3 regions of the Paenibacillus sp. FSL K6-1096 genome follow, and region 1 is predicted to be linked to each of the others. Evidence: predicted binding sites of a transcription regulator. Region 1 holds the regulator's gene; each other region holds the start of a gene.
What was found. The regulator LexA, encoded in region 1, represses DNA repair genes until DNA is damaged. The targets are predictions, from matches to a motif close to CGAACATATGTTCG.
Positions count from the first base shown of each region.

Region 2: MHI24_RS07770 (YolD-like family protein) is a predicted target of LexA. The motif match lies at 3,483-3,496, and genes of this name have one in related genera.
Region 3: recA (recombinase RecA) is a predicted target of LexA. The motif match lies at 4,482-4,495, and genes of this name have one in related genera.

Region 1 covers NZ_CP150274.1:499,253-506,608, reverse strand. The annotation lists gene MHI24_RS02220 (serine/threonine protein kinase) at 1-340, opposite strand, end outside; gene MHI24_RS02215 (HipA family kinase) at 344-1,150, opposite strand; gene MHI24_RS02210 (hypothetical protein) at 1,356-1,727, shown strand; gene MHI24_RS02205 (hypothetical protein) at 1,819-2,040, shown strand; gene MHI24_RS02200 (hypothetical protein) at 2,121-2,327, shown strand; gene MHI24_RS02195 (L,D-transpeptidase) at 2,478-2,816, opposite strand; gene lexA (transcriptional repressor LexA) at 2,997-3,623, opposite strand; gene MHI24_RS02185 (LysM peptidoglycan-binding domain-containing protein) at 3,820-4,230, shown strand; gene MHI24_RS02180 (DUF896 domain-containing protein) at 4,340-4,549, shown strand; gene MHI24_RS02175 (hypothetical protein) at 4,598-5,125, shown strand; gene MHI24_RS02170 (HAD-IA family hydrolase) at 5,160-5,945, shown strand; gene MHI24_RS02165 (FixH family protein) at 6,197-6,568, shown strand; gene metH (methionine synthase) at 6,675-7,356, shown strand, end outside.
Region 2 covers NZ_CP150274.1:1,772,121-1,779,476, forward strand. The annotation lists gene MHI24_RS07735 (hypothetical protein) at 1-330, opposite strand, end outside; gene MHI24_RS07740 (helix-turn-helix transcriptional regulator) at 516-728, opposite strand; gene MHI24_RS07745 (hypothetical protein) at 875-1,165, shown strand; tRNA gene MHI24_RS07750 (tRNA-Leu) at 1,257-1,342, opposite strand; gene MHI24_RS07755 (WGxxGxxG family protein) at 1,501-1,950, opposite strand; gene MHI24_RS07760 (M15 family metallopeptidase) at 2,028-2,714, opposite strand; gene MHI24_RS07765 (hypothetical protein) at 2,913-3,068, shown strand; gene MHI24_RS07770 (YolD-like family protein) at 3,111-3,443, opposite strand; gene MHI24_RS07775 (hypothetical protein) at 3,650-4,282, opposite strand; gene MHI24_RS07780 (PH domain-containing protein) at 4,482-4,976, shown strand; gene MHI24_RS07785 (glycosyl hydrolase) at 4,992-6,470, opposite strand; gene MHI24_RS07790 (NucA/NucB deoxyribonuclease domain-containing protein) at 6,618-7,061, shown strand; gene MHI24_RS07795 (hypothetical protein) at 7,151-7,333, shown strand.
Region 3 covers NZ_CP150274.1:628,067-635,422, reverse strand. The annotation lists gene MHI24_RS02815 (DUF3388 domain-containing protein) at 1-375, shown strand, start outside; gene MHI24_RS02810 (RodZ domain-containing protein) at 403-1,362, shown strand; gene MHI24_RS02805 (hypothetical protein) at 1,450-1,611, shown strand; gene MHI24_RS02800 (YajQ family cyclic di-GMP-binding protein) at 1,751-2,242, shown strand; gene pgsA (CDP-diacylglycerol--glycerol-3-phosphate 3-phosphatidyltransferase) at 2,393-2,971, shown strand; gene MHI24_RS02790 (competence/damage-inducible protein A) at 3,035-4,324, shown strand; gene recA (recombinase RecA) at 4,565-5,629, shown strand; gene MHI24_RS02780 (RecX family transcriptional regulator) at 5,745-6,479, shown strand; gene rny (ribonuclease Y) at 6,789-7,356, shown strand, end outside.

The sequences.
Region 1 (7,356 bases):
TTATTTTGTTAGCAAGAGTATCGTCAAAGCAATAGTGATGTAAATACCCATCTAATCCCAAGCCCTGTATGAATTGCATCACATTATAATTGAAGCCGGAACCATATAATTTTGGAAAGAATGTCGAGGAGCCAACGTGTCTAAGTACATCGGCCTCCTTTTTTGCATCATCAGGCAGAGCATAGATTTTTATGCATTTGCTGGGATCTAATAGAAAAACAGCTCCTTGCGCACCCGCGCCAATGAAAGGGAGGGAAGTAGGATTGTAAAAAGCTACCTGATAATTTACGCCTGCCTGTTGAATTCCAGGATAAACTTGGATAGCGGTGAAGTCATCCATCAGTTACACCTCCGTTTGACGGAAATAATAGTTCCAAACCGGAAAATGAATATGAACCGCTTCAATTGCGCGAGGTAACAGAGTTAATCTGGATAACAGATAATTGACAAGCGCATGACCCGATTGTGCCGGGAATCCCCATTCTTGCGGTAAATCGGATACAACCTCCGTTAAGACAGAGCTATTCAGATTCTCATAGTTAGGTAGCGAGTTCTTAAAGGGAAATTCTTGATCAAGATAAGGTACAAATTTCTGGTAGACTTCACCCCAATATGTAGAAATATAAGGCTGATGAGCTATGATGGAATGCTCATCCCAATGCGGGCCGTTCAAGATGTTGGCCTGGTCGATCATCCATAAATGCGGTGTTCCAGAGTTAGTCACTAAAAGGTTGGTACTTGCACCGTTGAATAAATGCCGGTCATTATTGTTCACCCAATAATCAAATAAGATTATATCAGCTGCTTTCACAATATTATCAACCCGGGAAAGATCAGTTCCATGTGTTAAATTGACTGAATCCGGAATAAATAAACTTCCGAAATGCAGGCCTGCTTGAGCATTCGCCGTTTGGAGCTGTGGAGTTTGTGAGATGAAGTGCTCTTCCAAGAGAATTACTTCTCCTTTAGGTACTGGGAGATCCAGCAATAAGGCTAACCGGTAACTAATAATCTCATTGACCAAAACCATATTTCCTTGAGGATTAGATCTTAATTTTAGAATGTAAAACTGCCCGTCTGTGCATAAGATTAAGTGTGGGCGGCTGAATCCTGATTGAATAGGCTTAAAATACTTCTCTCCACGGATCACTGGAATCACCTCTACAAAATAAAGTATTCAATGTAAAATTATTGGTATGGGTAGAGGGATAATATCATTAAGCGGAAGAATCCTCGCGGCAGGCATAGGAGGGGATTATAAGAAGGTTGTCATAGTGCTAATGCTTGTCCTGAATGAATCCGCTGGGGGCATGCTTCAAGAGATGACTTATATTATTTAGCCGAGGGGGAAAAGAATGAATCCGCGTTATGATGCGTCCGGTCCGGCTCGGAGAGTCCGCAGGAGATCGGGCGGTAAATCGTTTCTGGTCCTGATACTGATACTGATACTTATTCTGGTGGTGTTGGCGGTTACCAATCCGGGGAAGGAAGAGTTCAGTGAATATGCGGTGAAAAATCTGGAGAATACGATTGGCCAGGAGATCGGCGACGGAATCACCAAGCTGGTGGCCCAGCCTGTCGTTGAGTCGTTGACGAAGAGGGATAACTACATCTTCTTCTCTGTTTTCAGCGTGCCGGACCTTAAGAATACGAGATTTTTTACCGGGGATGGCGAGGCGGCCAAGAAGTATATTGGGTTGTTCAAAATCATCTTTGTCAAGCTGTAAATATGGTTTACATATTGTTCCAGAACCCGGTATAATTGAATAGATTCTAGCGGAATCTTTAATTACGGGTGTGGAACAAGGAGGAACGAAGTTGGATACGGCTTATAAAGTACTGTCCAGTGATGCTGACTTATTCGCTGCTGCGCTGGCTCAGGTTCAAGTCTATGTGATTCAGCTGGAGGACGGCAAACCGCATGTCATCGCTGATTATGCCGGACCTGTGCAGAAATGGACGCCGGAGTATATTCTGCTGGCTGGCATGACCTATAGACGGGACGAATACGAGTTCCGGGTGCAGCTGAATAACAAGTAAGTGTAAAGTTAATGCCGGGTCACACAGTTTTCGGAGCGGCTTATCGTATCTCTTATACTATGAAACGTAGAAGAGGTGTAATGATAACCCAAAGAGAATGTAACCGGATTCGCAGAGCCATTAATGTCCTGATTGCACAGCGGGCCATCCTGCTGGAGAGACTGGAAGAAATCAACGAGAATCTGCGCAGAGTCCCCAGAGGTTCTCGGGCCAGAAGAGAGCTGCTGGCTGCCAGAGCGTCTATCCGTGAAGCCATTCGCTTAAATACAAGGCGCTCCGTCTGTTGAGAAGCGTGCTTTAGTCCATAGCATCCATTCCAGTCTAATGTATACCGAGACAAAGAACCCTTGTGGCGTATCCGGCGTCAGAAGGGTTTTTGTGTCGGCGGCGGCTGGACTCATACCGGCCAAATTCGGCGCAGGTAATCTGCCGGGGGCTTACTCCCTGATGGTGACCCGGGTGCCGACCGGGACTAGCGCAGCCAGAGCCAGGACATCTGCGTTATACATGCGGATACAGCCATGGGAGACCATATGTCCGATCGAAGCCGGGTCATTGGTGCCGTGAATGCCATAATGCGGCTTGGACAGTCCCATCCAGAACGCGCCGAAGGGTCCGCCCGGATTAGGCTGCTTGTTAATAATAGTGTATTCGCCGACCGGCGAGACCGTCAGCATCTTGCCGATGCCGACCGGGAAGCCCCGGGTGACAACATCATTGTCGAGCAGATAGAGCATCCGCTGCGAGAGGTCTACAATGATACGGTAATTGGGCATAGGGATCAGCACTCCTTTTGTAATCAGGATATGTGCGGAGGAATAGAGAGGTTCACAGAAAATATGCCAAAAACGCCGTAACAGAACAAATGTTCGCTATTGGTGTTTTTGGCATATTCATAAACAGAGAACAGGCTGCTTCCGCATGATGCGAAAGCAGCCTGTTCTTGGAGGGGGAGATTAATGAATATCGCGGAACAATCCGATGACTCTGCCCAGTATGGTCACGCGGTTAAGGCGGAGAGGCTCGTAAGCCGGGTTCTCCGGCTGCAGCCGGATGTGGTCGCGTTCCTTATAGAAGGTCTTGACCGTAGCTTCATCTTCTTCAGTCATGGCAACAACGATGTCGCCGTTGTCGGCAGTCTGCTGCTGGCGGACGATAACGTAATCGCCGTTCATAATCCCGGCATCCACCATACTGTCGCCGAATACGGACAGCATGAATACCTTGTTATCGCCTACATAATGAGTCGGCAGCGGGAAGTAGTCTTCAATATTCTCTGTAGCGGTAATAGGAACACCGGCGGTAACCTTGCCTACAACCGGGATGCGTGTAACGGTCTGGACGAATTGGTGCACATTCTCTGAATCCTCCTGGCCCAGCAATTCAATCGCACGGGGCTTCGTAGGGTCGCGCCGGATCAGGCCTTTCTTCTCCAGCCGGTCCAGATGACCGTGTACTGTAGAACTGGAGGCCAGTCCGACAGCTTCGCCAATCTCACGGACAGACGGAGGATAACCTTTGCTGCGGACTTCGTTACGTATAAATTCCAGGATCGCCAGCTGACGACTTGAAATCTTGGACATCGGAATCAACCCCATATAGTATGTTTGGGAAAATTATAACATAGAACTGCCGTTCGTACAAACATAAGTTCTAAAAAGAGGAAAATATATCTCCGAAAATAAACAGAACGAATGTTCGAGAAAAGTATTGATCAAAACACATGTTCGTGTTATATTATTGGCGAAAGTAAGAACAAGTGTTTGGAGGATGATTTCAATGCTAAAATACAGTACATACCAAAGCATATATAAAGATGATAACAAGGTAGCGGCTCCAGAGCGTAATTCTGCCCGTATTCAGATGATGATTGAGAAGCGGAGACTTCAGAGGCTGGCTATGTTCTCATCCCTGTTCCGCCAGATCGGCTTCATGAAGGTTGCGCTGGTGCTGCTGCTCGTTATCTCCGGATTTACGGTAGTGGGTAATGTCTTCGCCGGTTCTGTTCCGGTGCTGAAGCAGGAGAAGCGGGTTGTGGTGGAACCGGGCGATACCTTATGGAGTATTGCGTTGAAGAATAAGCCCGAGGATATGAGAACCGCTGTATATATAGAAGGAATTATGAAGAGCAACGGCCTGGAGGGCAGCAGAATTAAGGCCGGAGATGTACTGACTGTGCCGGAATACTGACAGAATGAAGAAGACTTGTGACAGACCTTAAGAGCTTTCAGGGGGAAGACCTTGACAAGCTCTTTTTCTCATGGCAAAGTTAGAATGAATTTAAAGGGAGGGGTTCGTATTGAATATTGACGAAGTGGTCGCACGCATCAATGAATTAGCACGCAAGGCGAAGAACGGCGGCCTGAATGAGGAAGAACTGGCGGAACGCGCCAAGCTCCGCGAGATCTATCTGGGCAACATCCGGAAGAACTTCCGCGCCCAGCTTGAGACAATTGAGATTGTCGATAAACCGGAGGATGAAGAAGGCAATTACGGGCTGAAGCATTAGTCCGGTGTCTTTTCATAGATGAATACAGGATGACTAGGGGGAACTGACATGTCCCGTTCTTGGGAAAGAATGGTTCAACGCAACACGAAACAGGTTAACCAGCAACGAAAGAAGCAAGGGAAAGAGTCCATCTATGCTACAGGCTCTAAGGCTGCGGCCAAGAGCTTCGAGCTATTCAAAGGGCGCAATATCGTATTTCCGTTCGTGCTTGTTCTGCTCGGCATAATGTTCTGGGTAGTAGGCTCGATAGATGAGGCCCAAGGCAGCGGAATTCTGGCCAATTGGCTGGGGGTAGTGCTGTATTTCCTGCTTGCCGCGCTGCTCTTCTTCCGCCGTCCGTTCCTTAAGATTGAACGCGCCCGCCTGTCTACCATCAAGTTCAACCGTGAACGCTTCCTGTCTGCGGCAGAGATCGAGAAGATTACGCTGTCCCGTGGTATGGTTGCCATCAAATATAAGGGGAAGCGCAAGCAGTGGATTTTCTCCAGACTGATCAACCGTTATGACACCGCTGCAATGGGAGAACATCTGGAGCAGTTCGCTAAGAACAACAATATTGAAGTAGTGCACGAATAGGATAACAGACCAGCATAGGGAGTGGGAGAACGAAATGCCGATTACCGCCGTACTATTTGACCTTGACGATACACTGCTGTGGGATGACCGGAGTGTGGAGGAAGCCTTCCGCTACACTTGCGAGGCTGCCGGAGATGCTGTTGATCCGCAGGCGCTGGAGGCTGCTGTCCGCAGGGAAGCGCGTGAGCTCTATGAATCGTATGAGACCTATCCGTTCACGAAGCTGATCGGCATTAATCCGTATGAGGCACTGTGGGCTAACTTCACTGCCGGAGAGCAGCCGGAATTCCGCCAGCTTGAACAGCTGGCCCCGGTCTACCGTACCGAATCCTGGCGCCGGGGACTGGCCGCGCTCGGGGTGGAGGATGAAGCGCTGGCTTCCCGCCTGGCGGACAAGTTCGCTGCTGAGCGCCGCAGCCGTCCTTATATATATGAAGAGACGCTTAAGGTGCTGGACGAGCTGCGCGGCAAGGTGAAGCTGCTGCTGCTGACGAACGGCTGCCCGGCACTCCAGCAGGAGAAGCTTGACGGTGTGCCTGAGCTGACTCCCTATTTTGACCACATTGTCATTTCGGGAAGCTTCGGCAGAGGGAAGCCGGACAAGGGAATCTTCGAGCATGCGCTTGGGCTCCTGGATATCGCCCCTGAAGAAGGAATCATGGTTGGAGACAAGCTGACCACGGATATTCTCGGCGGGCTTGGCGCGGGGCTGACTACGGTCTGGATTAACCGGAACGGCAAGGCTGCTGACCCGGAGATTACTCCGGATTACCAGATTAGCCATCTGACAGAGCTTTTGCCGCTTGTACACTCCCTATAATAGAAACAGAGAGAGCCGGTGTCCCGCGAGGATATCGGTTTTTTTGTTGTATTCCTCTTGTATATGATTATTCTCATGGGAAATCAGAGTTTATCAAGCTTCTTTCTGACAAAATGAATATAATGTGTATAATAGGAACAAAGCAATCTGACTTTCATTGTAAGCATGGGGAAGAATCTATTGATGAGCCGGGAGGACTTCAGATGAGGAAGCTATGGTTACGCAGAGGACTTATAGGATTGATAATGGGAATGACACTGACAGGATGCTCGAAGGATGAACATGGTGACATGAATATGTCTGCTGCGGGGTCCTCGATGCAGCCGATCAAGGTGGAGCTTAGCTGGAGCCCGGAAGAGGTTGCCGCGGGCAGCAAGGTTAGCTTCAAGGCGGTTGTGACCCAAGAAGGGAAGCCGGTGGATGACGCGAAGGAAGTCATGTTTGAAATTACAGATGCGGCGGACAAGAGCAAGAAGATTGAAATTGAAGGGACAAGCGCTGGAGAGGGAGCCTATGTCGGGGAGAATACTTTTGAAGAGGCCGGCACATTCACGGTGACCTCCCACGTGACAGCCAGGACGCAGCATTCCATGCCCAGCAAGGAACTGGTGGTCCAGCCCTAACCGCAGGCAAGTATGCAATACAGATAATGCAGGGTGGAAAGGAAGGCTTTCGCAAATCCCTTTATTCTGCTAAACTAACTCTAATGTTTCACTAGGGGGATTGAACGTGGCCAAACAAACACTTGCTGAGAGCTTGCAGCAGCGCATATTGATTCTGGATGGAGCTATGGGAACCATGATTCAGCAGGTGCCGCTTACCGGTGCTGACTTCGGCGGAGAAGCGCTGGACGGATGTAATGAAATGCTGGTGCTTACCCGGCCGGATGTCATTCAGGATATTCATGAGAAATATCTGGAAGCCGGGGCTGACCTGATTGAGACCAATACCTTCGGCGCTACCTCTGTGGTGCTTGCCGAATATGATATTCCTGAGCGTGCCCGGGAGATTAACCTGGAGGCGGCCAGGCTGGCCCGCAATGCGGCGGACAAGTACGATACGCCGGAGCGTCCGCGTTATGTGGTTGGCGCTATGGGTCCGACCACCAAAACGCTATCCGTTACCGGAGGGGTTACGTTCCAGGAGCTTGTTGACAGCTATGAGGAGCAGGCAGTGGCGCTGATTGACGGCAAGGTCGATGCGCTGCTGCTGGAGACCTCCCAGGACACACTGAACGTGAAGGCCGGCAGCATCGGTATCCGCAAGGCTTTTGAGAAGAGCGGGATTACCCTGCCGGTAATGATCTCGGGAACCATTGAGCCAATGGGAACCACGCTGGCCGGACAGAACATTGAGGCCTTCTATATCTCACTGGAGCATCTGAAGCCGATCTCTGTCGGCCTTAATTGTG
Region 2 (7,356 bases), 1.3 Mb from region 1:
TTGTTTCAAACGATCAAAGATATATACGACTTGATTGTGGCTATCTATCACTTTATAAACCAAGTAGTTTGTACGTCCATCATTGTAGGTAAGACTCGCTACAGCGCCTGAAATGGATTGAGCTTTTTCTTTAGCAACTTCCTTTTTTGTTTTGTTAAGAATGATTTTAATTGTCCTATCCTCATCCGATATTAAGTAGTAGTTAATAAGTAGATACCAAGACGTTTCACTGAAATTGTATTCCATTTCATTTTGCAATGATTTTGGAGTAAACAATGGAATACCATCACTGCCACTACTAGAATTCATTTCAGCTGCAGGCGACTTCATCCCATAAGTACCTTTTCATGTCCACTCCCCTAAACCATCATACAAAAGTGTAAGTATTATAAAATGTATTCTTTTCGAGTTAATCTTTTTCCTGCATATGGAATTGGCTCAATCGTTTTTTGCTTAAAAAATGCAAACAAAAAAGAGCACCCCAAGGCACTCTTTTATTCACTCCCTTATTCTCCTTACTCCCCCGGCACATACTCCACCAACTCCGAAAGCTTACATTTAAACGTATCGCATAACCTGACCAGCGTCTCCAGCTTAACAGTCTCCAAGTCGGTCTCCCGATATAGTTTGTTAATCGAATTCCGGCTTAGGCCTGATTTCTCCATCAGCTCGGTGATGTCGTCGATCCGGTGTTTGGCCATTAGCATTCTTAAGTTGCTTTTTAGCATAAGGTTCAGCTCCCCTCCACTTAATTATGTATCTATAGTTATGCTCCGCTTTCCGTTATCCTTATAGAGTTAAATATTAACTTTACATTATCACTTACAAGGTTATATAATAACCTTATAAGGTTAACGACAGGGAGGTGTCAGGTTTGTATCAATCTTTAGAAGCTTTAACTGATCCCTTGATTCGTATCCGGCTTGAAGCGATGTACCGGGAACTGCTGGATAACGATACTACGTATAATATGCTGCTGCAAGAGAGTGTTCAGTACTTCCACCAACTTAGAAACGCCCTGCCGGAGGAGCATCAGGATGCTGCTTTTCAGTATGAAGACACGCAGCTTTCCCTTCACGCTATTACTGAACGCTCCATTTACCTGCAAGGCTTCAAGGATGCGCTCTATCTCTTCAATGAGCTGCGTAGTTCCTCTCCTGCATAATTCTAGCTTAGCTGCACATTTTCCTGTTTTTGATCTGTATGTATAGAAAAGACGCATTCGACTGAATGCGTCTTTCCCTACTTCTTATTAGTGCCGAGGACGGGGGTCGAACCCGTACGGTACTCACGTACCGCAGGATTTTAAGTCCTGTGCGTCTGCCTATTCCGCCACCCCGGCATGAGTTGTGCGTTGTTCACGCGACAAGGAATATAATATCACGTATCTTAAGGATACGCAATCAGTTTTCACATAATTAATGACTGCAACAAAAGCCCGCCCAGCCGAAGCTGATACGGGCTTTGTCTCTACTCAATTTCTTGTTGGTGCTTCCCGGTCTAATGCCGGTCACGCTCACCAGTTCTGCTGCGCATGCCGGCCAGGCCGAGGAGACCGAGCAGACCGAGCCAGCCCCAGTTGGAGCGGTTGTCGTTGTTGTTGTTCGTGGTGGTGCTCTGTGCCCGGTAGCGGCCCGTGGTGTTATTGTTGGACAGCGGGGAGACGGAGCTGTTGTCGCCGGTACGGATTTTGTCGCGCATGATGGTATCATCCCGGCGCAAGGTATCGCGGGTATTATTCATCATGGTGTTGCCGCGGTCCATCATGTGGTCGCCCATATTGCCCATACGTCCGTCAGTGGTGGTGCTGTTCATGCCTGGAGCAGAGGTGCTCATAACGCCCGGAGTCGTGGTCGTCATACCGCCTGCTGCTGCGGAGATGTCACCGGCTCCGAGCAGACTCATGGACAGAACTGTACCGCAGGCAATCGTTGTAATCAGCTTGTTCAAAATATTGTGCCCCCTTCATGGATGGTGGTTTATCGCTGATAATTTCCCCATCCGGGACACGGTCTATACAGAGAACTTTATTCCTTCACAATGTTCACGGTTTTGGTGCGCGGATCATACGCCACTTGGGCTCCAAGCGCTTCGGCTATGGTCCGTACCGGTGCATAGGTTGTATCGTTATCCATGAGTCCGGTGGTCAGCTTGCGGCCGTTCAGTGTGATATTGACCGGAGTATCCTTGTTCACGTCTGGCTCACCTCCGTTTATCATGCTCAGCGCGGCCTTCACCTGCTGGGCGGTCGGCTTCTTGCCGGCGCGCAGCTCTGCAGTGGTCAGTCCGAAGCTCATCTGTAGATGCGAGTAATCCTTGAACGAGGTCCAGTCCCCGCCCCATTCGAAGCCAAGCTTCTTCGCCTCCTGCGCGACCTCCTGCCAGTCAGCGACCTTGTCGCCATCCCCGTCGCGGTTCATATCCCAGGACACATTCCTGCCGTCCGGCAGGAGCAGGGCGAAGTCAACCGCCAGTCCATAATTATGATAGCTGCTGCCGCCGCGGACATTCGTCACAATATTGCCCTTCTTCGTTCTTCCCTGTGCGTACAGTGCATTCTGTTCTGCGATGGTGCGCATTCCCTGCGTGATAATGATCGGGACCCCGCGGTTATAGCTTCGTCTGATCAGCTCGTTGGCCCCGGCCAGCACGGCCGGATGCAGATTGCTAAGCCTTCCTGCCGATTTGCTCTTCACTTGCTCAAGCGTAAGCATATACTCACCCCCTGGTACAGTATATGCATGTCTGTGCCGGACGGCTTGCTCCAGTTTCCCGGAGAACTACCCATTTTCCCGATAAAAGCATAGGATTCGACGAATTCCATCCGCCGCTTCCTGATAAATTCCGGCCGCTCCGGCCAGAATAAGCATATAGACTGTAAACTCCTAACCCTTCAGAAAGGCGGAATGAATATGGATATTCACAGCAACAGCTACCGTATCGCGGCATTTGACAACCGGGAGGAGGTCGTCGAGGTGATCCGCGAGGCTGAATCCGCGATTGCCAAGATGACCGGAATCCCGGAGGTCACACTTATTGCGTATGAGAAGACGGATAGCGGGGAATAACCGGATTCTTTTCACACCACAGCTCCCCGTCCTGTCTTCACCCTAGACAATATAAGCCTCCACCACATCATCTACCAGCAGCCACTTCCATTCCTCCGCCCACTGCAGCTTGAATTCACGCGAGTGGGTGTGGATGGAAGTCACAAATCCGCTTAAGCGTCTCCGCTCCAAAGGGCTATACAATTCAACCGTTACCCGCACATGACTCCGAAGCGACAAGGCCAGCGTATGCTCAATCTCCTCCACCTTCTGCGCATCCAGCACCGGCCTCAGGCTATGCCAGGTCTCCCGTTCCACCCTTCCTGCCTGCTCCATATACGAGGAAATAATCCGTCTGCGCTCTGCTAATCCGTTATCCTCCAGCTTCTTGCCCATCTCCGTTCCTCCTATCTGATGTATCTTTCCACTCAACACAGAACATATGTTTGTATTATAGCTGCGGCTCGGCCGCTTAGGCAAGCAGAAATTAATGTCATCCCGGCAGGCTAAGAGGAATAGAGCAAAGGGCCTATGCACAGCAAAAAGACGCCTACAGTTCAGCTGTGAAGCGCCTTCATCCGATTTCTTTTATGCAATTATCTTTAGTCTGCTATAGTCCCTGGGGCACTTTCCGAGCCTGTGTTGCTGCCAGCATCTGCTGCATCCTTCTTGGTTCCGGCATCCGCTTCAGTTCCGGTTCCCACACTGGTCTGCAGGCCGTCCTCTGACGTAATCAGTCCCACTTCCAGTCTGGCTTCGTTCAGCTTGGAGATGCCGTAGAGCATGGCTACGTCTGCCTGCTGGTTCATGGCGTTGAATTCCTCAGCGGTTACATCCGGTGACACCGCGCTCTTGGAGGCTTGCTCCTTAAGGTCATACGCACTCTTGAAGGCAATGAAGGATTCTCTCAGCAATGTCTCTATGGTGTCCGGCAGGCTCCCCGAGATCTTAATCCCGCTCACCTGATCTGATATCTCGGAGGCAGTATTCTGGAATTGATCTAGAGCCTTTTGCAGTTCCTTGCCGGTGGCTTGTCCGGTGGAATACGAGGTTAGTGTAGCATTGAAGTTCTCCAGCGAGGTTTTACCCATTTCGTCGAATTTCGACATTTCATTATAAAAGTTAAGTACCGTGTTCTGCACCTCTTCATGGGAAGCCGGTTCAGCACTGTTATTCCCGCAGGCGCTAAGGACCAGAACAGCAAATAGCACACCCGCCAGTAAAGCTTGTCTCATCTTGTCATCCCTCCACTTAACAGAATAATCGCGATTATGGTTAAGCGCAAATGAAATTATTGTAAAAGCGGAGGAAATGAAACATCTTTCTGCAGTAAAGCGTATGCAATGAATAGAAATCCGGTCCGGTTCCTGTGATGACGGAGGATTTCCGTTATATTATAATGAATCTATCTGTCAAATGAGAGGAAGCGATCCTATGCCTTATTGCACAGCCTGCGGTTCAGAATACAAGCAAGGTGCCAAGTTCTGCGGAGAATGCGGAGCGGACACGGGGGATCTTGCGGCGGGCGGTTCACAACGTACGGTTACAAGCAGAGGCGGCGGCTCCCAGCCGGAAACCGAGCTATGGCAGGGCAAGCCTGCCGGCATCTCCGACCGTCTCAAGGGGCTGATCGGGCTGAATACGACGAGATACACGATTACGTCCCAGCGGATCAAGGTGAGAAGCGGGCTGATCGGTAAGGATGCCGAAGAAATCGAGCTGCTGCGCGTCAACGATTTCTCCGTCACCCAGTCCATTATGCAGCGTATTCTGGGCATTGGAACGCTTATTATTTTGTCGGATGATACTTCATCTCCACAGCTTCCCTTCTATAGAATCCGTAGGGCTCATGAGGTTAAGGATATTCTGCGCCAGGCTGTCCGCGATGAGAAAATCGCCAACAACATCAGCTACCGCGAACAAATCTGATCTGTCTTCATCTGCTTATTCAGGGAGGTATAGAGCCTCCAGCGGAATCACGCTTCTGCCCTGGCTCTTGCTCTCCCACATCAGCACCGCACGCGCATCTCCCTGGTTCTCGTAATACTCCACCTTCAGTTCATGCAGCTTCCCCGCAATCAGGTCCACCGTGCCTTTCCGTTCCTCCCCGCTCTGCTTGATCCAGCTGTCAATGACCAGCTTCCCGTCGATCCATATCCGGATACCGTCATCCGAGTAGGAGTAGATCGTATACGTCTCGCTGAACGCTGCACTCAGTCTGCCGCTCCAGCGTACCGAGAACAGGTCTGCGTTGACCCCCGGGCCGGGCGAGGCCTGTCTCCAGGCGAAGTTAATATTGGCATCCGTCCGGGTCAGGGCAGGTGTGCCGCTAAGCTTAATATTATTGTAGTATTGCCCGTACAGTCCCGGCTTCGGAAGCACTCCTGCGGAGGCATCGAAGGCGGCTGCTTTGGCTGCATACTCGTCCCTGGAGAGCACGAAGCTGTCTTTCATAAAAGCCTGTATCGCCGCCTCCTTATTCTGCTCATACAGCAGCTTGCCCCAGGTTAACTGGTAGCTCCATTTATTCTGCTTACCTGCCAGAACAGAAGCCTGCGGAAGCTGGCCGTTCTCGCCAATGGCGATCAGCTTGCCGCGTCCAAGATCCCACATACTGTCATGATGGCTATCCTTGTAATCCCCGTCATAGATATCCGCTGCCAGCACATCCACTCTGCCGCTGCCGGGATAATACTTCGCCGGGTCCTCACTATTCTTGTTCTTCGCATTAGGACTCCATACCCACAGCAGATTATGCAGCTGATGATAGACGGTGTAGCGGTCGAACATGAGGTTCCATAGGGTGACAAAAGAGGACTTCTGCCCCCACCAGAACCAGCCGCCGTTCATCTCATGGTAAGGTCTCCAGAGGACGGGAACGCCGGCGTCTTGCAGTTTTTTGAGAAAGACTGCGACCTTATCCAGCTCTGCAAGCATGGCCTTGTTCTGAGGCGTTCCGGATGTGATGTACGGGGTAAAATTGGCTTCACTGAGGCTCATCGATACATTCGTCCAGGCCGGGGCAGTTCCCGGCAGATTGGCGTGGTAGCTCATCGCTACAATGCCCCCGGCTTTGTGCCAGCGGATGGCGCTGTCCGTCACCCCCTGGCGCTGGCTGGTGATCTGCTGCTCCGTCTGATTGCTGATTGGCCCCATCTCATAACCATGGACTCCGGCATACGTGCCGGCCGTATTCTTCAGCTTGTTATTCAGGTCGTCCGGGGCCTCCAGATAATCATGCAGCCCGCTGATGATCCCCTGCCCCTGCAGCCAGTACAGCGTCCCCAGCAGCTTCCTTGCCGGATCAGCCAGCTCCGCATCTGCGGGAGCCATCTGCACCTTGCGAAAAGCCGCCTGCCACTGCACATCGCCAATCAGCCGGGAAGCGGAGTCCAGCAGGTCCCTCAGATTGCGTTCTTCCACATTTTCCACCATCCTTTACCATGTGTTTGTACATTTTATGACGAATTGTGGAATTTCAGCACGGCGAATATCCAGCCATCCGGGCGGTTTCAATGCTATACTAATGTCAGCCGCAGGCTATATTACAACACCGTACAAGGAGCAGATATGAAAAAGCGTAAATCCGTCATCCGTCTCGTCATCCTTCTTCTGTTCAGTCTGGCTGCCTACTGGTTCGGGTTCGGGGAGAACGGACAGTGGCTGCCGCAGCCCGCACCAGGCCAATCCGAGGCCGTGAAGCTGGAATTCCCGGCACAGCGGTTCCCGGAGACAGCCAAGCACATCCGTGAGGCGATCCGCAAGGGGCATCCGGCGGTATGCACCATTGACCGGAAGGAAGCCGAGCAGAACCGCAAGGAATCCCTGAAGGGCGTGCCCGTCAAAAAAGGCTACGACCGCGACGAATGGCCGATGGCCATGTGTGCGGAGGGTGGAGCCGGCGCAGATATCAAGTACATAACCCCCGGCGATAACCGCGGGGCAGGAAGCTGGGTAGGCAATCAGCTGGAGGACTTTGCCGACGGCACCAGGGTGGAGTTCATGTTCAAATAGGCGTCAGCGGCTCTTGTTGTTTTATCCCATTTCATTTGAATGAAGCGTACAATGAAAGGGGAGCTAATAAAGAAGATGGAGAGCCGCAAGTGTTCTATATCTGTTACCGGGGCAGGCGGCTGTATGGACCGATGTCTGAGGCTGAAGCCTTACAGGAATGGTTCGCGCTCGCCGGAACAATCAAAGAACTCTATATTGTCGAAATCGATGCAGCCACCGGCAGAATCAAACGCCAGATCGGGCCCACAGTCCGCAAAAATAAGAAAAAATAGCCCTGTCCGGCACAGGGCCGTTC
Region 3 (7,356 bases), 130 kb from region 1:
GGTATGCCCCGGGTGGGCAAGACCGAATCGATTATTGCCGGCAGCGTCTGCGCGATGAAGCGCTGGACGTTTGTTTCGTCGACGCTTCTGCGGCAGACAGTCCGCAGCCAGCTGGCTGAAGACGAGATGAACCCGCATAATGTCTTCATTATTGACGGGATTGTCAGCACGATCCGCTCCAATGAGAAGCACTATAATCTGCTGCAGAATGTCATGAGTATGCCGAGCACCAAGGTGATCGAGCATCCGGACATTTTTGTGCGTGAATCGGAGTATACGTTTGATGACTTCGATATCATTATCGAGCTGCGCAATGCGCCGAACGAAGAGATCTTGTACGAGTCGTTTACGACAAGCTACAGTGATGATCTTTAATATATTCTCAATCTGGGAGGTGATGGTATGTCGGAACTGGGCCGGCATTTGAAAGAGGCGCGTCTGCAAAAGGGGATGAGCCTTGATGATGTCCAGGAAGTAACAAAGATCCGCAAAAAATATTTGGAGGCCATCGAAGCAGGTGATTATAAAGTGCTTCCGGGCAGCTTTTATGTACGGGCCTTTATCAAAACCTATGCGGAGGCAGTCGGGGTTAACCCGGACGAGCTGATGGAGGAGCACGGCAATGTGCCCGCGGCTCCCGTAGATACCACCATGGAGACGGTGATTCAGAAGCGCAGCCGCAAGCCCGAAACACAGCGGAACCCCAAGTGGCTGCCCACCCTGCTCATGTGGACATTCCCTGTGCTGATCCTGGTGGTCATCTATTTATATGCATCTTCAACGATGAATGACTCGGAGCCGGAAAAGGCTGATAACGGCAGCCTGACTACGGCAACACAAGACCCGTCCAAGGTTCAGGCTTCGCCAACGGCGGCAGGCGGCGGGGCTGCAACCTCGGCGCCTGAAGCTACGGCTGGCGCGGAGAGTACGCCAACGACTGCACCTTCCGCAACGCCGGAGCCGTCTGCACCGGCGTCTCCCGGATCGGTTACTGTTACCCAGGACCGCAAATCGGGCAAGACTACGATCTACAAAGTCTCTGCGCCTGCCGGCAGCCAGGTCCAGGTAGAGATTGCCGCTTCCGGGGTCAGCTGGCTTGAAGTGTACAAAGGCGAGAACTCCAAAGGGGAGAAGCTTAGCTTCGGGAACACCAAGGCCGGTGACAATATGAGCTTCACTCTGGACAGTGAAGGAATGTACATCAAATCGGGGTATTCGCCGGCTACAGCGATTACAGTGAATGGACAGGTTATCACTGACGGCAAGACCTCTTCACGCCTGCTTCTGGAGCTGGATAACTCGGGTTCCGGTAACGGCGGTCCGGAGAATGGTGCAGCAGAGGGCGGGACTACGGGAGAATAGCGGACAGATCACATGTATAGTCTTTGGCGGATTGGAGAACCTAGGAATGATTTACAGTTCTTTCGCCAAAGCGAGGTGTATTCTCTCATGACCGTCAGCTGGATCGTAACAGGGCTTGGCATTATTGTCAGCCTCCTCGGGTATTATTTGACACCCAGTGCCTGGGGGTATGGCATTCTGGGCTTTGGACTGGCACATGTTCTGCTGGGGATTCTGGATATGTTCCGGGCTCCTGCGCGGAACAGGTAATAGGAAGGTGAGCGTCTCCCGGAAGCCGGGAGACGTGTTTTTTTGCATCCTAAGCGGCGTTCTCTTTCCAGTATTAGACTTCATAGCCCCTATCTCATATAATAGGTACAGACTAATTGTAGATAAAGGAAGTGGAATCATGAGTTCAGAGAGTTCATTTGATATTGTATCCAAGATGGATATGCAGGAGCTGACCAATGCGGTTCATCAGACGGAGAAGGAGATCGCGAACCGCTTTGACTTCAAGAACAGCAAGAGCAGCCTCAAGCTGGAGAAGGATGCGCTGATCATCACCTCTGAGGACGAATATAAGCTGAATGCTGTGATTGATATTCTTCAGACCAAGATGGTGAAGCGTGGAATCACACTCAAGAATATGGATTACGGCAAGATTGAGCCTGCGGCTCTGGGCACGGTGCGCCAGCGTCTGGGTCTGCGGCAGGGGATCGACCAGGACAACGCCAAGAAGATCAACATTCTGATCCGGGACTCCAAATTGAAGGTCAAGAGCACGATCCAGGGCGATACAATCCGGGTAACCGGTAAGAGCCGCGATGATCTTCAGCAGATTATCCAGCTTCTGCGCAAAGCTGATTTGCCGCTCGACCTGCAGTTTAACAATTTAAAGTAAGCCTATGTACCCCGCAGTGTATACATCCCTTACTTTGCGGGGTGCTTTCTGTTTTTTTGACACCCAATTGTGGCTATAATATACTAGCGTAGGCAGTTTTAAAGAAGAATGTGGAATACCGGATTCGTATGGACTAGGGGAGGAACTTCAGTGAATTTGCCCAACCGCATTACATTAGCGCGTATTTGTCTCATCCCGATTATGATGTTTTTTCTGCTGGTGGATTTCAGCTTCTATCCGGAACCGATTCATTGGGGCTCCTTTCAGCTGTCAGTGAACCATCTGGTCGCGGCTGTTATTTTCCTGCTTGCCGCCAGTACAGACGGAATTGACGGTTACATAGCCAGAAAATACAACATGGTCACCAATCTCGGGAAGCTGCTCGATCCGCTCGCGGACAAGCTGCTGGTCTCGGCGGTTCTGATCTCGCTGGTCGAGCTGGGCAGATGCGACTCCTGGATTGCCATTGTTATCATCAGCCGTGAGTTTGCCGTGACTGGTCTCCGTCAGGTGGCACTGCTGGAAGGGAAGGTCGTGGCTGCCAGCCAATGGGGCAAGATCAAGACGGTCGTCCAGATCGTCGCCATTTCGCTGCTGCTGCTGAACAACTTCCCGTTCCAGTTCGTCAGTATCCCTGTGGATGATATTGCGATTTGGGCGGCGGCGCTCATTACGATTTATTCAGGCATTGATTATTTCGTCAAGAACAAGGAATTGCTGGAGTTTTAGGACCGGAAGAGTCGCTACAGCGTGAAATTTTACAGATTTACTACACAGAGGAGAGAACCAGCTATGAAAGCGGAAATTATTGCGGTTGGAACAGAGCTTCTGCTTGGACAAATCGTGAACAGCAATGCGCAGTTTCTTTCAACAGAGCTGGCGGCTTTGGGCATTGACGTGTATTTTCAGACGGTGGTCGGAGATAACAAGAACCGTCTGCTGGAGGCAATCGGGATCGCCCGGAGCCGGGCGGATATTATATTGTTCACCGGCGGAATCGGTCCGACCGAGGATGACCTGACCAAGGATGCTTTGGCGGCGGCCCTTGGCCGCACGCTTCATATTGACCAGCTTGCCATGGATCATGTGCAGCGCTTCTTCGATGAGCGCAAGATTGTGATGACCGAGAATAACCGCAAGCAGGCCCTGGTGATTGAAGGAACCACCCCGCTCGCCAACGATATTGGGCTGGCGGTCGGACTTGCCTATGCAGAGCAGGACAAGTATTACATTGTGCTGCCGGGGCCGCCCCGGGAGATGAAGCCGATGTTCACGGACAAGGCCAAGCCGTGGCTGCAGCAGCATGCCCTTACGAATGAAATGCCGATCTACTCGAAGATGCTCAAGTTCGCAGGCATTGGCGAATCGCTGCTGGAGGATAAGCTGATCGACCTGATCCGCAGCCAGAGCGATCCGACTATAGCGCCTTATGCTAAGGAAGGCGAAGTAACCGTGCGGATCTCCACGAAGGCTCCTTCCGAACGCGAGGCGATGGTTAAGCTTGATGCACTGGAGAAGAAGATTGCCGCTATTCTGCCGGAGCATCTCTATGCCAACATTGATGTGCCGCTGGAGCAGCTGATTGTGGACTGGATGGCGGATGCCGGACTGACGCTTAGCGCGGCTGAGAGCTGCACCGGCGGTCTGCTCATGGAGAGCATCACGAATATTCCGGGCAGCGCCTCCATGTTCGCCGGGGGGATTGTCTGCTATTCCAATGACATCAAGAAGAAGCTGCTGAATGTGCCTTCCGCCATGCTGGAGGGTCCCGACGCTCCCGGAGCGGTAAGCCGGGAGGTGGCCGAGGTGCTGGCGGAGCAGGTGCGCATGATTGGCGATACGGACTTTGGCCTGTCGGTTACCGGTGTAGCCGGACCGGGGTATTCGGAGCGCAAGCCTGTCGGCCTTGTATTTGTCGGGCTGGCAGAGCGGGGCTGCAAGACGGAGGTCTATGAGCTGAATCTGAAGGGAACGCGGGAGAATATCCGCCTGCGCACCGTCAAGGCGCTGCTGTACCGTCTGTGGCGCCGCCTGGAGGAGCGCAAGGTGTCCACCCCGCTGGAGGGCTCGGCCTTGCAATAGCCGCTCTGGTCGTTATATAATTCGGATATGCGGAAGAACCGTGGCTTGAGTAATCATGCTGCGGTTTTTTGTTTATAAATATGGATAAGAATGCTTTCACTGGAAGGAGGCATAATCTTACATTAAAAGGAAGTCCGATCCCGGAACTCAAAAAAAACGAATGTATGTTCTAAAAAATGCTTGGCAAGACCCTCAAAACACGTTATTATAATACTATAAACAGTGAAGGAAGTGGTCTGATTGTCAGATCGTCGTGCAGCGCTTGAGATGGCGCTTCGTCAAATAGAAAAACAATTCGGTAAAGGTTCGGTTATGAAACTGGGCGAATCGACCCACATGAAAGTGGAAGTTGTACCTAGCGGATCTTTGGCACTTGATATTGCACTGGGTATCGGCGGACTTCCCAAAGGACGTATTATTGAAGTGTATGGACCGGAATCCTCCGGTAAGACAACGGTGGCTCTTCATGCCATCGCTGAAGTACAGAAGCAAGGCGGACAAGCTGCCTTCATCGATGCCGAGCATGCGCTTGATCCCAAGTATGCGAATGCGCTGGGCGTTAACATTGATGAATTGCTGCTCTCCCAGCCGGATACGGGAGAACAGGCCCTTGAGATTGCCGAAGCGCTGGTGCGCAGCGGTGCGGTAGACATTATTGTAGTTGACTCTGTTGCAGCTCTGGTACCGAAGGCTGAAATCGAAGGCGATATGGGTGATTCCCATGTCGGTCTGCAGGCCCGCCTGATGTCTCAGGCACTCCGCAAGTTGTCCGGTGCGATCAACAAATCGAATACGATTGCCATCTTCATTAACCAGCTTCGCGAGAAGATTGGTGTTATGTTCGGTAACCCTGAGACTACGCCAGGCGGACGCGCCCTGAAGTTCTACTCGTCCATCCGGCTGGATGTGCGCCGTGTAGAGAGCATCAAGATGGGTAATGATGTGGTTGGTAACCGTACGAAGATCAAGGTTGTGAAGAACAAGGTAGCGCCTCCGTTCAAGCAAGCGGATGTGGATATCATGTACGGCGAAGGGATTTCCAAAGAGGGAAGCCTGGTGGATATCGGAACCGAGATGGATATCGTCAACAAGAGCGGAGCCTGGTACTCTTATGACGGCGAACGCCTGGGTCAGGGCCGTGAGAACTCCAAGCAGTTCCTGAAGGAACATCCGGATGTTGCCCTGCTGATCGAGAACAAGATCCGTGAAGCCAGCAACTTGTCAACTCTGGTTGCTGCACCAACTGAAGCGGAGGCTGCCGCTGAGCAGGAGGAAGAAGAGAAGCTGCTGCTGGAGATTGAATAGAAGATAAGATCAGTGAGCGCCCTGTTAAGGATTTGACAGGGTGCTTTTCTTTTAATGCTGCAAGGTTAATATAAATACATGGGCATTCTGTCTAGGTGATAAGGAGAGTTACAGCATGGTTATACAGTTGAATCCTGAACCGGAGGAACAGGAGGAGCAGGTGCTGGCGGATTTCCCCGATGATGAGGAACTGGTAATTACGCGTGTAGAGCGCCTGAAGAAGTCGAACTACCGTTATCTGATTCATTTCGGAGCCTATAGCATGACTGTTCACGAGGATATTATGATTAAGTACCGGATGATTACCGGAAGCACGTTCGTGAAGGCTGATCTGGAGGACATTGTGGCAGCCGATGAACGCCAGCGGGCCTATGTGGAAGGGCTGAGATATCTGGAACGCAAGCCGAGAACTACTCAGGAGATGGCCCGCCGTTTAAGAGAGAAGGAAATAGGGGAGACTGTTATATCTGAGGTGCTGCTGCGTCTGCAGAGTGAACGTCTGCTGGATGATCCCCTGTATGCCAGACAGTGGGCAGAGCAGCGGATGACCTACCAGCGCAAGGGGAAGATGTGGATTCGCCAGGAGCTGCGCGAGAAGGGGATCGATCCGTCCCTGATTGCTGAGACACTGGAGGAGATCACCCCCGAGCAGGAGCTGGAGAGTGCGCTTCAGACCGGACGGAAGAAATGGAACCTGCTCCGCGGAGACGCGGCCGATAAACGGCGCAAGACGGGAGCCTATCTGATGAGGCGCGGATTCTCCGGTGAGCAGGTGCGCCGGGTGCTCGGAATTCTGCGGGAAGAGGAGGATTCCGGCCCGGATGAGGAGGAGATGTACTTCCCGGATTGATTCGCTTGACTTTCCAGCGGTTATCGACTCTCTTGACAAGGTCTTTTTATAAATAATAAAATATAACATGAATCGGCATAAACTAAGAATCCTTTTTCCTTCCCAAAAAGCAGACTCTTGTGTTCCGGTTCACGTACAACTCATATGAATATGTTAACGCCGTATAAGGCGGGCAGTGTGCATGTGCAGCATGTGCAGTATGGCAATCGGTGTATTACCGGTTTTTTGTATGGTGATGAACGGATAGTTTAACAACTGCACATTTACCCGAGGAAGAGCCTTGGAGGATGTCAACGAGGAGGTGAACAGATGGAACCATTGATCTGGGTCATTATCGTTCTCGTTGTAGCTGCAGCATTCTTTGGATTCGGTTATTTTATTCGTAAATCCCTTGCAGAAGCTAAAATTTCAAGCGCAGAGAAGGAAGCCGTAGTCATCGTGGAGAACGCGAAGAAAGAGGCTGAGGCGCTGAAGAAGGAAACGGTATTGGAGGCCAAAGACGAAGTTCACAGAATCCGTACCGAAGCTGAGAAAGAAACTCGTGAACGTCGGAATGAAATCCAACGGCAAGAGAGACGTTTGCTGCAAAAGGAAGAATCGCTGGATAAAAAAATGGAATCGCTTGAGCGAAAAGAAGAGCAGGTAGCTAACAAAGAGAAACGAATCGATGAGACCCAACAGCAAATTGATGTGATCTACAAGAATCAGGTGACTGAACTGGAGCGTATCTCCAATCTGAGCATCGATGATGCCAGAAGTATCATTCTCAGCAATGTGGAGCAGGAAGTCCGTCACGAAACCGCCCAGATGATTAAGGAGATTGAACAGCAGGCCAAAGAGGACGCGGACAAAAAGGCCCGCGAGATCATTACCTTGG